DNA from 3 places in the Halobacillus sp. GSS1 genome. Region 2 is predicted to be linked to each of the others. Evidence: predicted binding sites of a transcription regulator. Region 2 holds the regulator's gene; each other region holds the start of a gene.
What was found. Region 2 encodes Rex, which represses fermentation and respiration genes when NADH is low (regulators of the CRP and FNR family bind a similar motif). Its sites were predicted from a motif close to TTGTGAAATATTTCACAA; they were not measured.
Positions count from the first base shown of each region.

Region 1: the regulator Rex is predicted to act here: its motif matches at 1,759-1,776, upstream of J0K78_RS10955 (helical membrane plugin domain-containing protein).
Region 3: the regulator Rex is predicted to act here: its motif matches at 1,914-1,931, upstream of J0K78_RS12190 (L-lactate dehydrogenase).

Region 1 covers NZ_JAFLHE010000004.1:137,197-141,413, reverse strand. Annotated here, with positions in the region: gene J0K78_RS10960 (NAD(P)/FAD-dependent oxidoreductase) at 1-1,173, opposite strand, end outside; gene J0K78_RS10955 (helical membrane plugin domain-containing protein) at 1,191-1,622, opposite strand; gene J0K78_RS10950 (aldo/keto reductase) at 1,985-2,902, opposite strand; gene J0K78_RS10945 (cytochrome P450 family protein) at 3,099-4,217, shown strand, end outside.
Region 2 covers NZ_JAFLHE010000004.1:5,756-9,972, forward strand. Annotated here, with positions in the region: gene J0K78_RS10335 (ABC-F family ATP-binding cassette domain-containing protein) at 1-661, opposite strand, end outside; gene moaC (cyclic pyranopterin monophosphate synthase MoaC) at 822-1,304, shown strand; gene J0K78_RS10345 (redox-sensing transcriptional repressor Rex) at 1,320-1,979, shown strand; gene J0K78_RS10350 (GNAT family N-acetyltransferase) at 2,043-2,597, shown strand; gene J0K78_RS10355 (SDR family oxidoreductase) at 2,635-3,456, opposite strand; gene J0K78_RS10360 (MDR family MFS transporter) at 3,634-4,217, shown strand, end outside.
Region 3 covers NZ_JAFLHE010000005.1:98,418-102,634, reverse strand. Annotated here, with positions in the region: gene J0K78_RS12195 (L-lactate permease) at 1-836, opposite strand, end outside; gene J0K78_RS12190 (L-lactate dehydrogenase) at 861-1,826, opposite strand; gene J0K78_RS12185 (PilZ domain-containing protein) at 2,124-2,501, opposite strand; gene J0K78_RS12180 (lactonase family protein) at 2,725-3,777, shown strand; gene J0K78_RS12175 (AbgT family transporter) at 4,019-4,217, opposite strand, start outside.

The DNA of each region.
Region 1 (4,217 bases), 130 kb from region 2:
AAGTGCGAATAGTCCCTTGATATGGGAAAGGTAGCGCACGTTACTCGCTTCTTTCATGACAGAAGCCGGAAGACCTTTCAATGGTGTCTGGTTGGCACCGATGAAAGCAACCGCATCTTTACGGCCAAGGCTTGCAAGTGTACCTGAATTGACAGGTTCAAACTCTTCAAAGCTCTTGTCTTCAAGGAAGGCATATAGGTTATAACCAACGGTCTCACCCATCTGCCAAGCGATTTGTGCAGTTGGTGGCTGCGGGCGTTCTTCACCTGGTTTGAAATAAACCGCACTGTCACCAACAACAAATACGTCTTTGTGAGATACGGACTGAAGGTAATTGTTCACAGACGCACGTCCACGATTCACTTCAATACCGGATTCACCGACAAGTGGATTTCCTGCAACTCCGCCTGTCCAAACGAACGTGTTCGCTGTCAGCTTACGGCCGTCTTTCAACTCGATAACGTTTCCTTCTACATTCGTGACAGGAAGTTCTGTCAGGAATTCAACGCCGCGCTTTTCAAGACTCTTCGTTGCTCTTTCAATTAAGTGATCAGGAAGCATTGGCAAAATTTTCGGCATCGCTTCTACAAGTGTGAGCTTGATTTCATCAGGGTTAACGCCATATTTTTTAGCCATTGCTGGTGTTTCATCAGCCAATTCACCGACAAGCTCGACACCAGTCAAGCCACCGCCTCCAATGACGATGTGTGCATCAGCTTCGTTATTGGACGCTGCATAATCACGGATACGAGCTTCCACATGTTCACGGATTTTGTTTGCATCTTCCGCAGATTTAAGAACCATGCTGTGTTCCTGCAATCCTGGAATCCCGAAGTAGTTGGTTACACTACCCAGTGCCACGACCAAAGCATCGTAGAACAATTCAGAACCATCTTCCAGTGAAATCTTTTTGTCGTTGACAGAAAAGGACTCGACCGTTGCAACCTTAAGGTTGATGTCTTTTCCTTTCAATAACTTTTCAAGAGGAAGTGCTGCCGCCTGCTCAGAAATGTTTCCTGCTGCTAAACGGTGCAATTCTGTAATGATTTGGTGTGTCGGAGTTTTGTTAATGATTGTGACGTTCGCTTCGGAAGCGTCCATGTATTGGCGTACAGACAACGCAGCAAGAAGCCCGCCGTAACCGCCGCCTAAGATGACGATTTCTTTTGACATGTTGATTCCTCCATTTCCTACTCTTTGTGATTGCGTTCAGCAGATACTTTTAAGTATGCGTTGACGAAACGGAACATTTTCTGAGCCTGAGGGTCTTTCAACATCTTCATCAAGCCGAATAGTCCGATGACTTCTGAGCTGCTTTCCGCATGATCTTTCGCTTCGATTGCGTTCTGCGCTACTTCTTTCACGGTATGTTTGAGAGGCTCAGCCACTTCTGACATGAACTCAGCCGTGTCTTTTTTCAGAACTTCATCCGTCGCAATCGATTGAACGGTGTCGTAGGAGCTTGAAAGAATCTTCACCAATTCGGTAAGCTTCGGAAGCTCTTTCACAAGAACAGTCAAAGATTCCTGTACTTCAGGTTCCAGTAGTTGGTCGAGCAGTTCACGCTCGTCACGAGCAACGTTTGTCTGCCCGTCTTTTTCTGTTGTGAATGAATCTGCCATATCCACTTCTCCTTTTTTGAGCCCGGGGCTCATTTTTTTATAAGTAAATAACTAGTACAAGCAACGAAAGCTCCACCTGTTATAAAACAGTAAGAGTGCCATTTTATAGCTAACGTTACTAGAGTAAAATATAATCTTGTGAAGCACAACACATTCTGACAAAATAAACGGTTACATTAATAATTTTTTTCAAAATCTCTGTTCTTTTTACAGCATTTTCAATCAAAAAGACGGATTTATCACTCTTATTATCATTCGCTAAAGATATTTTCTCATACTGTAATATACCTTTTTTAAATGAGTAAAGGTTCTCCATACAAGAAAGAGGCTAACCGGGACCCGATTAGCCTCCTCCAACAATGTTACGGTAAATCGTTACCGGCAGCGCGGTAAAGCTCGTACCATTCTTCTCTGGACAACACAATATGAGAAGCTTTGGCAATGTCCTGCATTCGCTGGGTATTCATGGTTCCCACGACAGGTTGAATGTTAGCAGGGTGACGCAGAATCCAGGCAATGGCGATGGCAGAATCCGTCACGTCATACTTCCCTGCAAGTTCCTGCAGCTTAGCATTCACTTCCGGAAAAGCGTCATTCCCTACAAAAGGACCTTCAATCATTCCATGCTGGAATGGCGACCAAGCTTGAATGGTTATATCATTCAGGCGGCAGTATTCCAAAACATTGCTGTCCCTGACGATGGCCGGGTCGTTATGCATGTTCACATTGAATCCAGCATCAATCATCGGTGTATGGACGATGCTGAGTTGCAGCTGGTTGACGATCAAGCTGTCGCCCATATATTTCTTCAGCAGTTCCATCTGCATCGGGTTTTGGTTACTGACGCCAAAGTAACGCACCTTCCCACTTTCTTTCAGTGTAGCAAACGCTTCAGCTACTTCTTCCGGCTCCATCAATGCGTCCGGACGGTGGAGTAGAAAACTATCCAGGTAATCTGTATTCAACCGCTTCAGACTTCCGTCTACAGACTCCAAAATGTGTTCTTTAGAAAAATCGAAGAAACCATTGCGAATGCCACACTTCGATTGAAGCATGATGTCCTCACGTGACACATCCGTCTTTTTGAGGGCGTCAGCAAATACGGATTCCGATTCGCCTTTTCCATAGATGTCAGCGTGATCAAATAAGTCGACCCCATTTCCGACCGCATTTGTAATCACTTCCGATGCATCCTTCGTGCTCAGTTCACTCATTCTCATACAGCCGAGCGCAATCTCCCCGACCTGTAAATCACTTTTTCCTAATTGAATTTTCTTCACAATGCTTCCACCTTTCATTCCAAACCTATCTTTATCTTATCACTTTCCCTCAAAACCTTAAGAAATAACGCTTACCAGTAAAAGGAGTACCAGGTCACCCATAATCTGGATGACCTGGTACTCCTTTTATTTCCAATAACACTCATTCCCTTATATACTTTATATAAGATCGATCATTTCAGAGGAGGAACTTTGTATGGGGAACATGGAAACACTGAATCAATCGAACTTCAAAAAAGGCGCCTATTCGTTTTACGAAGAGCTTCGAGAGGGTCAACCGATTTTTCCAATGTACAATGATGGCACGAATCACTCCTGGATGATTACCAAGTACGATCACGTGAAAGAGCTGTTGAAATCACCTAGTTTCATTAAAGACCAAAGCAAGTTATTCTCATCTTCCACCCAAGACACGGGCGAAAATGACTTCAACATCTTCCAAAACATGATGCTCGACGTGGATCCGCCCGACCATACACGCCTGCGTAAACTTGTCCAACCTTACTTCAACCCTAAAACCATTAAACAACTGGAACCAAGAATCCGTGAAATTGCGGATGACCTGTTGAACCAGATGAAACAAAAAGATACCACGGTCGATTTAATTGATGATTATGCTTTTCCGCTGCCCATTATCGTCATCAGTGAGATGCTCGGTGTTCCCGCAGAGGACAGGGATAAATTCAGACAGTGGTCCAACACGATTGTCTCTGCCTCCAACGAAATGGACCCTGACTTCATGGTGGATGTAGAAGCGTTCACTACATATCTGACCGAGCTTTTTGAACAACGTAAAGCAGAGCCTCAGGATGATCTCGTTTCCCACCTCATCCAAACGGAAGAAGACGGGGAGCAACTGACAAGAAATGAACTCTACTCTATGATTGTCCTTTTAATCATCGCCGGTCATGAAACAACCGTCAATTTGATCGGGAACACGATGTTTGCCCTGTTTGAGCATTCTGACCAGCTTGAAAAAGTAAAAGCTGACCCATCTCTCATACCTGGGGCCATTGAAGAAGGGCTTCGGTATTACAGCCCTGTCGATTTCTCAACGGCCAGATGGGCAGATGAGGGCATTGATTTCCACGGCCAGCCCATCCGACGTGGGGATTTCGTTATCGCATCGATCAGTTCGGCTAACCGTGATGAAGAAAAATTTGAACATGCTTCTCACTTTGATGTGACGAGAGAAAGAAATGCGCATGTGGCATTCGGTTTCGGCATCCACTTTTGTCTCGGTGCCCCGCTCGCCCGACTCGAAGGGAAAATTGCGCTGGAAAAATTACTAACCACTTTCCCAGATATTGATCTG
Region 2 (4,217 bases):
GGGAGACGATGACGACGGCTCCTTGATAGCCCTGCAGGTAACCTTCAAGCCAGCTCAGTGTATCGATGTCCAAGTGGTTGGTCGGCTCATCGAGGATGAGGACATCCGGACTGGTGAGCAGCAGCTTTCCGAGCGCCAGGCGTGTTTTCTGCCCGCCACTCAAGGAGTTAATCGGTGTGTCCCAGTTGAAGTTTTTGAAATTCAACCCGTTCAACACGCCGCGGATATCTGCTTCATACTGATAGCCGCCGGCCGTCTTGAAGTATTCCTGCTTGCGGTCGTAATCCGTCAGCAGCTGCTGGTAGCGTTTTTGATCGTCGAGCAGTTCGGGGTCCGCCATCTGCACTTCCATGGAGCGGAGTTCTTTCTCCAGGTCCTTCAGGTGTTCGAACACCTTCTCCATCTCGTTCCAAATGGTTTCCTCTGACTGCAGCCCTGTATTTTGGGCCAGGTAGCCCATCGTGGTTTCTTTCGATTTGAAAATATTGCCCTCATCGTGGCTCATTTCACCAGCCATCATTTTGAGCAAGGTCGATTTTCCTGCTCCGTTCCGACCGACGATGGCAATCCGGTCGTTCATCTGCACTTCCAATTTGATATTCGATAAAATCAACTCGGCGCCGAAACGCTTCGTCAATTGGTTCAATTGCATGAGAATCATGTCGTTTCACCTCAATAAAATCAGTGTATCTCATAGGCGCGTCCCCTAGCAACACAATGCTCCTGAAGTATGTGAAATCTTTAACGACTTCCGTTTGATTTTTTGGTAGAATAAGAGTAGTGTTTCAATCAGTACTGTTTACAAAAAGGGGTAGAAGAAAATGGCGGAGTTCAGTCATTTTAATGATCAGGGCCACGCCCGTATGGTGGATATTTCAGACAAAAAAGATTCTGTACGGACGGCCATCGCAGCAACAAGTGTACAATTGAACGAAGAGATTTATCATAAAATCACCAACCATGAGATCGGAAAAGGGGACGTCCTTTCCGTAGCCCAGGTCGCAGGCATCATGGCAGCGAAAAACACGTCCGACTGGATTCCCATGTGCCATCCGTTGTCTTTAAAAGGCATTGATGTGTCCTTTGATTGGGATACAGAAGATCAGCCGACCTTACACATCGAGGTTTCCGTCAAAACGAAGGGGAGCACAGGGGTGGAAATGGAAGCGCTAACGGCCGCCTCCGCCACAGCTCTCACGGTTTACGATATGTGCAAAGCGTTAGATAAAGGAATGGTCATCGGCCCGACCTACTTGAAAGAAAAGACAGGCGGGAAGAATGGCGACTACACGAGAAACAGATAAAGGAGTCCGGTGCTAATGGATATCGAACAAACGAAGATTCCACAGGCGACAGCGAAGCGGCTGCCGCTCTATTATCGCTTTTTGAATAACCTTCATACCCAGGGCAAACTGCGTGTGTCTTCGAAGGAACTGAGCGATGCGGTCAAAGTCGATTCAGCGACGATCCGCCGCGATTTTTCCTATTTCGGAGCACTCGGGAAAAAAGGATACGGCTACAACGTCGAGTATTTGCTCTCCTTTTTCAGAAAAACGCTCGACCAGGATGAAACGACACGTGTCGCGTTGATTGGTGTCGGAAATCTGGGGACGGCTTTTTTAAACTACAATTTCACGAAAAACAACAATACGAAAATCGAAATCGCCTTCGATGCGAACGAGGAGCGGATCGGTTCTGAAGTCGGTGGAGTCGGGGTCGAGCACATTGACGACTTAGAAGAAAAACTCGGCGACATTTCTGTTGCTATTCTTACGGTTCCGTCATCCGCTGCGCAAGGGATTGCCGACAGATTGGTGAATGCAGGGATCTCAGGTATCCTCAACTTTACACCAGCGAGAATCAGTGTGCCGTCGAATGTCAGGGTTCATCATATCGACCTTGCTATCGAGCTGCAGGCTCTCGTTTATTTCCTGAAGCATTATCCACTGAACGAAGAGGAAGCAGAGGAAGACCAATAAGAAAGACATACGAGTGTGAAATCATTGAGGTTTCTCACTCTCTTTTTTTTAGGAGGAAAGGGTTTGGAAACATTATCGTTTGGTTCAGAAACAGAAAGATTGGTCATTAGACCGCTTGAGAAAAGAGATTATGAAAGCTGGCTTCAAGGATATGAGGGGCGTTTTCCGTCTAAGCGCCGCCATGATGAAGGCCGTCTTGATATGAGTGTTTGTACGAAAGAATGGTTTGATGAGCTCGTGGAGAAACATCAGCAGTTAGCGATGGAGGATACCGCCTATGTCTTCGGTGTTTTTCTGAAGGAAGACTGTACCCATGTGGGGATGATCGATTTTTCTACCTTAGTAAGATATGATTTCCAGTGGGGAAGAATCGGGTATGCGCTGCATAACCAGCATTGGGAGAAGGGTTATGGCAAGGAAGCGGTTGCTGAAGCGTTAAGGATCGCTTTTGATCAATTGAATTACCACAGGGTCGAGGCCCATATCAATTTGGATAATGCGCCTTCCATGAAGATGGCAGAGAGTATCGGCCTTGAGTATGAATGCACCCGGAAAGGGTTCATCCATGAGTTTGGGGAATGGACGGACAACTTGATTTATTATAAAAATGCAGAATAAAAAAGAAGCTCAGCCTGACGCTGAGCTTTTTTTTATGTTATTCGGTATTTTCTTTCCAGCTTTTGTCCATGAGCATCTTGCCCGGCCACGTGTAGGCCATGATGCCTCCGTCAGCGGTGATGTCTTCACCTGTCACATACGAACTCTCATCAGAAGCAAGGAACAGGGCGACGTTTGCCATTTCTTCTGGACGTCCCAGACGTCCCATCGGAGTGACCCATTTATTCGCTTCACGGAACTCCCGGCCTTCTTCTTCCTGCTTGGACCCTGCAAGTTCCTGAACGAGCGGCGTTTCGATGGTACCCGGAGAAATCGAGTTGACACGGATGCCTTCACGCGCATAGTCGATCGCCATCGCTCTTGTAAAGTTGGTGATGCCGCCCTTAGCTGCATTGTATCCGGAGCGGTCGAGATCTGCGGCCTGGCCGGACATGGATGATGTATTGATGACAGAGCCTCCATTTTCAAGCATGAGGGGGAGGATGTACTTGCTCGTCAAGAACGTACCTCTCAAATCGACGGCAATGATTTTATCAAAGAGTTCCACAGGGTATTCGTGGACCTTTCCGCCTTCCTGATCGACGCCCGCATTGTTGAACAGGATGTCAACTTTCCCGTAATGCTCTTTTACGTAATTGGCGAACTGCTGGACACTATCCACATCAGAAACATCAAGTTCGACTGCTTCTGCATTTCCACCTTCGTTCTTTACTTCATCCACGGTTTTCTGTACTTCTTCTACATTAATATCTCCGCACACGACCGTTGCCCCTTCACTGGCGAAGCGTTTTACGGTTGCCGCACCGATTCCTGTAGCCGATCCGGTCACGACGGCAATTTTATTATCTAAACGTCCCATATTAAAAGAACCTCCTTTTGTTCGTTGCTATCACTCATACCCGCTCTCAGAATCCCTGTAAACCTCCATGAGAACAGAAGGCGCTTACAGTCGAAACATGCGGAATCATGGTTAACGAACAGCTCAGGTGGTATAGTAAATACTAGTTCGCGTATCGAAAGAAAGCGGGTGAGACGATTGAGTAAACTGCCTCATAAATGGCTCGTGGTCGTGTCGGTCCTTTTCGGGACATTCACGGTCATTTTGAACAATAGTATGCTGAACCCGATTCTGCCGCGCTTCATCGAGATTTTTGAATCCGATGCCGTTGCGGTCGGGTGGATTTTAACGATCTTCATGGTATCGATGGGGATGACGATGCCGCTTACCGGCTATTTCGGTGACCGGTTCGGGAAAAAGAAAGTGTATCTTGTTGGACTCTGTATTTTCCTTGCAGGTTCCACGCTCGGATTCTTTTCATCGACGCTCGGTATGGTCATCCTATCCCGCGCGATCCAGGGAATGGCCGGCGGGTTGATGATGCCGATCGCCATGGCGCTCATCTTTAACTCGTTTCCACGTTATGAGCGTGGACTTGCGGTCGGCGTGTACGGCGTTGCCGCCATGGTCGCACCTGCCATCGGACCAACCATCGGTGGATTTCTCATCCAGTATCTGGACTGGCCGTGGTTATTCGCCTTCAACATTCCGTTCGGACTGACGGGACTTATTTTATCATCGAAATTTCTTGAACGGACCGAAACGGACCCGACGAAGCGGTT
Region 3 (4,217 bases), on a different contig from region 2:
GGAGCATTCTCTTCTCTGTGAATGTTTTTCGGCTGCCATTTCCGTAAGAACAAGGCTAGTCCAGCCATACTTGCAAGGGCGGCAAGAATGTTGGCAAGCTCAGGGCCCAGGAACAGGATGGTAAAGATCTGCACTCCTGTGTAAATTCCGCTCACGACGAAAAGGGCAGGCAATGTTTCTTTGATACCTTTTCTTCCATTAAGAAGGAACACGAGTAAAAAAGGAATGATGAAAGAAATCAAAGGTAAAAGGTAAGCAAGAGTGCGGGACAATTCCATGGTTTCGAGGTTCCCCATCTGTGCACCAACAATGACAGGAATACCAATGGCTCCAAATGCTCCTGAAGCTGCGTTTGCAATCAAACATAACGCCGCGGCTTTCAAAGGTCGGAAACCTAACTCGACAAGGAGAGCGGCACTGATGGCAATAGGGACACCGAACCCGGCTGCACCTTCCAAAAAGGCGTTAAAGCTGAATCCGATGAGCAAAAGCTGCAGGCGCTGATCCTGAGAGATGTTGGCTATACTTGAACGGATGACCGTGAATTTTCCAGTGCGCACCGCGATTTTGTATAACCAAACGGCCATGATGACGATGTAACCGATTGGCCACAGCCCGTTGGCGATTCCATGAAAAGAAGCAGCAATCGCATTTCCCATCGGCATGTCAAAGAATAGTACAGAAGACAAGACGCTGAGGATAAGGGTGAGAAGGGCAGCGAGAATGCCCTTCATCCGGAAACGCGTCAAGGCTAAAAAGAAGAAAATAATCGGCAGCGCAGCGACCAAAGCGCTCAGCCATACGTTTGAAAATGGATCATATTGTTGTAACCACATCCGTTATCACTCTTTCTGTACAGTCTAGTAGGTAGGTTTCACTTCGAAATGATCGGCCAGGATATTCTGGAGTACATCTGCGCTGTATTCCAGCTGCGTTTGCTCTTTTTCACTTAAATTCAGCTCCACGATATTACGGATGCCCTGGCGATTGATGATGGCTGGTACACCGATATAAACATCTTGAAGATTGTACTCACCATTCAAGTAAGCACTCACGGTCATCACACTGTTTTCATTACGAAGGATGGCTTTCGTAATCCGTGTCAGACCCATAGCTATGCCATAATAAGTGGCGCCCTTTTTCTCAATGATCTGATAAGCAGCATCTCGTACATTTGTGAAAATGTCCTCAAGGTCACCCATAGTATAAGGTTCATGGCGGCGGACCAGTTCAAGTACCGGTACTCCACCAATCGTCGCTTGACTCCATACAGGGAGTTCTGTGTCTCCATGTTCTCCTATGATATTGGCGTGAACGTTTGTTGGGTTGACATCAAAATATTCACCTAACAAATAACGGAACCGTCCGGAATCAAGGATTGTTCCACTTCCAATCACACGTTCTTTCGGAAGTCCACTGAATTTCCATGTAGCATAAGTAAGAATGTCCACGGGGTTCGTTGCAACGAGGAAAATGCCATTGAATCCACTCGCCATCACTTGATCCACAATCGTTTTAAAAATAGATAAGTTCTTTTTCACCAGGTCTAAACGAGTTTCGCCGGGCTTTTGGTTGGCGCCTGCACATAGACAAACAATATCTGCATCTTTACAATCTTCATAATTTCCGTACCAGGTTTTTGTTGGGTTTGGAGCAAATACTTTTCCGTGATTCAGGTCCATGGCATCTCCCATGGCTTTGTTTTCATCCAAATCGATAATGACGAATTCCTGCGTCACAGATTGGTTCAACATTGCAAAAGCATAGCTGCTTCCCACAGCTCCAGCTCCGATTAAGGCGACACGGTTTACACGGTTTGTAGTCATTTGAATTCCTCCAAATAATCGAATTATGTTTGTGAATCATTTCACATACTTATTGTGCAATATTTCACCGGAAGATACAATAGTTTTTTGTGAAGTTTTTCACAAAAGAATAATATACATAAGAAGTAAGCGATTTCTTGTTCAAAAGTTGTACACAATTAATCAGTGAGATAAAACTGAGGGGGTTATGTGTTTGCTCTAATAAAAAAAGCGAAGGGGAACGGTTGTCCGTTCGCCCTTCGCTTTTTTTCGTCCTAGTTATGATTCGGTCTTTTGAAGGTTTCTCATGATTGTTGTTTATATTTCATTCCCATGATCATGGTTGTTGGCGTAGGATTTGAGTGCTTCCACCAGCGCTTTACTTTCTGCTTCATCCAAGTCCATATAAATCCCATAATTAAACTGGGCAATTTTTTTCTTCCAAACAATGGTCCCAGGTAGGAGGAAATGCTGGCTATTCAGGTAGAAACTGATGGACAATTTGACCTCGTGTCCATCCTGGTGAGGAAGATCCAGGTTTGTGCTCAACTTCATTCCCTGGGGGCTGATATCTATGATGTGGGCTTCACCTTTTGATGTATGCACCTCTTTTTTTCCTATTCTATGAATACGGAAGAAAGCCTCGAGCGGTTTTTTGAACTCATAGCGGAAGTAATCTTTCCTTTTATATCTCATGTTCCTAACCTCCCCGGTTGTTCAGTTGAACCTTTGTATGTTCATCATACGTTCCCGTTACTGGAATGACAAGATATGGATGTATCATTAAAGGGATGAGAATCCGGGTATATAAAAGAGGGAGATGACAGTGATTTTGAAGCGAAGCCGTTTATGAGATAATGAAAGGAAGCGGCGGTCTGTTAGGATCGTCCACTACAACCGATGTAAAGGAGTTTTCTTAATGACAAAGTTTGTTGGATATGTAGGAACCTATACAAAAAAGGATAGTAAAGGTGTCTATCAATTTACGCTGGATACGGATAACAAAGAATTGCAAGATGTGAAATTAGCGGCTGAGCTGGGCAACCCGACATACGTAACCGTGAGTGACGACCATAAGAAGCTATATGCGGTGACCAAAGAAGGAGAAAATGGCGGCGTAACGGCTTTTTCCATTCAAGAGGGAACGGGAGAGTTAACGAAATTAAACACGCAAACGGCTGCAGGATCTCCTCCATGTCATGTCAGTGTCGATCACGAGAACAACACGGTGGTAACAGCGAATTATCATACAACGAATATTGTCTCTTACTTAACAAAGGAAGATGGATCTCTGAATCCAGCAGCTGCTATAGTTGAACACGCGGGTACAGGCCCACATGAACGACAGGAGAAACCACACATGCATTATGCAGGTTTTACGCCTGATGAAAAATATGTGATCGCGATTGACCTTGGAAGTGACCGCGTCATCACATACGCCGCTAATCAAGGGGATTTAACTCAAGTCCAAGTATTCAACACAGCTCCTGGAAGTGGACCTAGACATATCACGTTCCACCCGAATCAAAAATACGCTTATGTGATGACCGAGCTGAGTTCAGAAGTCCTTGTGCTTCACTATGACGAGAAAGATGGTAGCTTTACAGAACACCAAGCGATTAAAACGATTCCGGATGGTTTTAACGAAACCAATGACGGAAGTGCCATCCATATTTCTTCAGATGGACAATTTGTGTATGCAGGAAATCGCGGACATAACTCCATTGCTTCCTATAAAGTAGATCAAGACACGGGTCAGTTAACGTTTGTAGAATGGACTTCTACGGAAGGAAATTGGCCGCGTGATTTTGTGCTGGATCCTACTGAGGAATTCTTAATTGCGACGAACCAGAAGTCAAACACGATGACCTTGTTTGAAAGAGACAAAGAGACAGGAAAGCTGTCACTCGTTCAAGCGGATGTTCATGTTCCGGAACCTGTTTGTGTGAAGGTTATGAATAGCCAAAGCTAAACTTTGATAATAGGAATTTTGGGGGAATGAGAATCAAATAGCTCTGGTCTCCTGTCCCACTACATGAAATCTCTCAATTAAGAACATAAAAGAACAGGATAGATATCGATGCTATCCTGTTCTTTTTTTAGTAGATGCCGAGGCTTATATTAAAAGTGTTAGACCAACCTTAGGTATATCTTTCTTTGCTATACAAAAAAGGGCTCCTTAACGGGAGCCCTTTTCATGTTAACAAGGTGATTTAATTGATATACATACCTACCCCAGGACCAAACGGGATTCCTAAGAGGGCAAAGGCTAGCAATAGAACGATCCAGACACTCAAGAAGATCACTGCGTATGGCAGCATGAGTGCAATTAAGGTACCAAGGCCAGCTTTCTTATCGTATTCTTTCATAAACGCAAGGACGATGATGATGTAAGGGTTCATCGGTGTAATG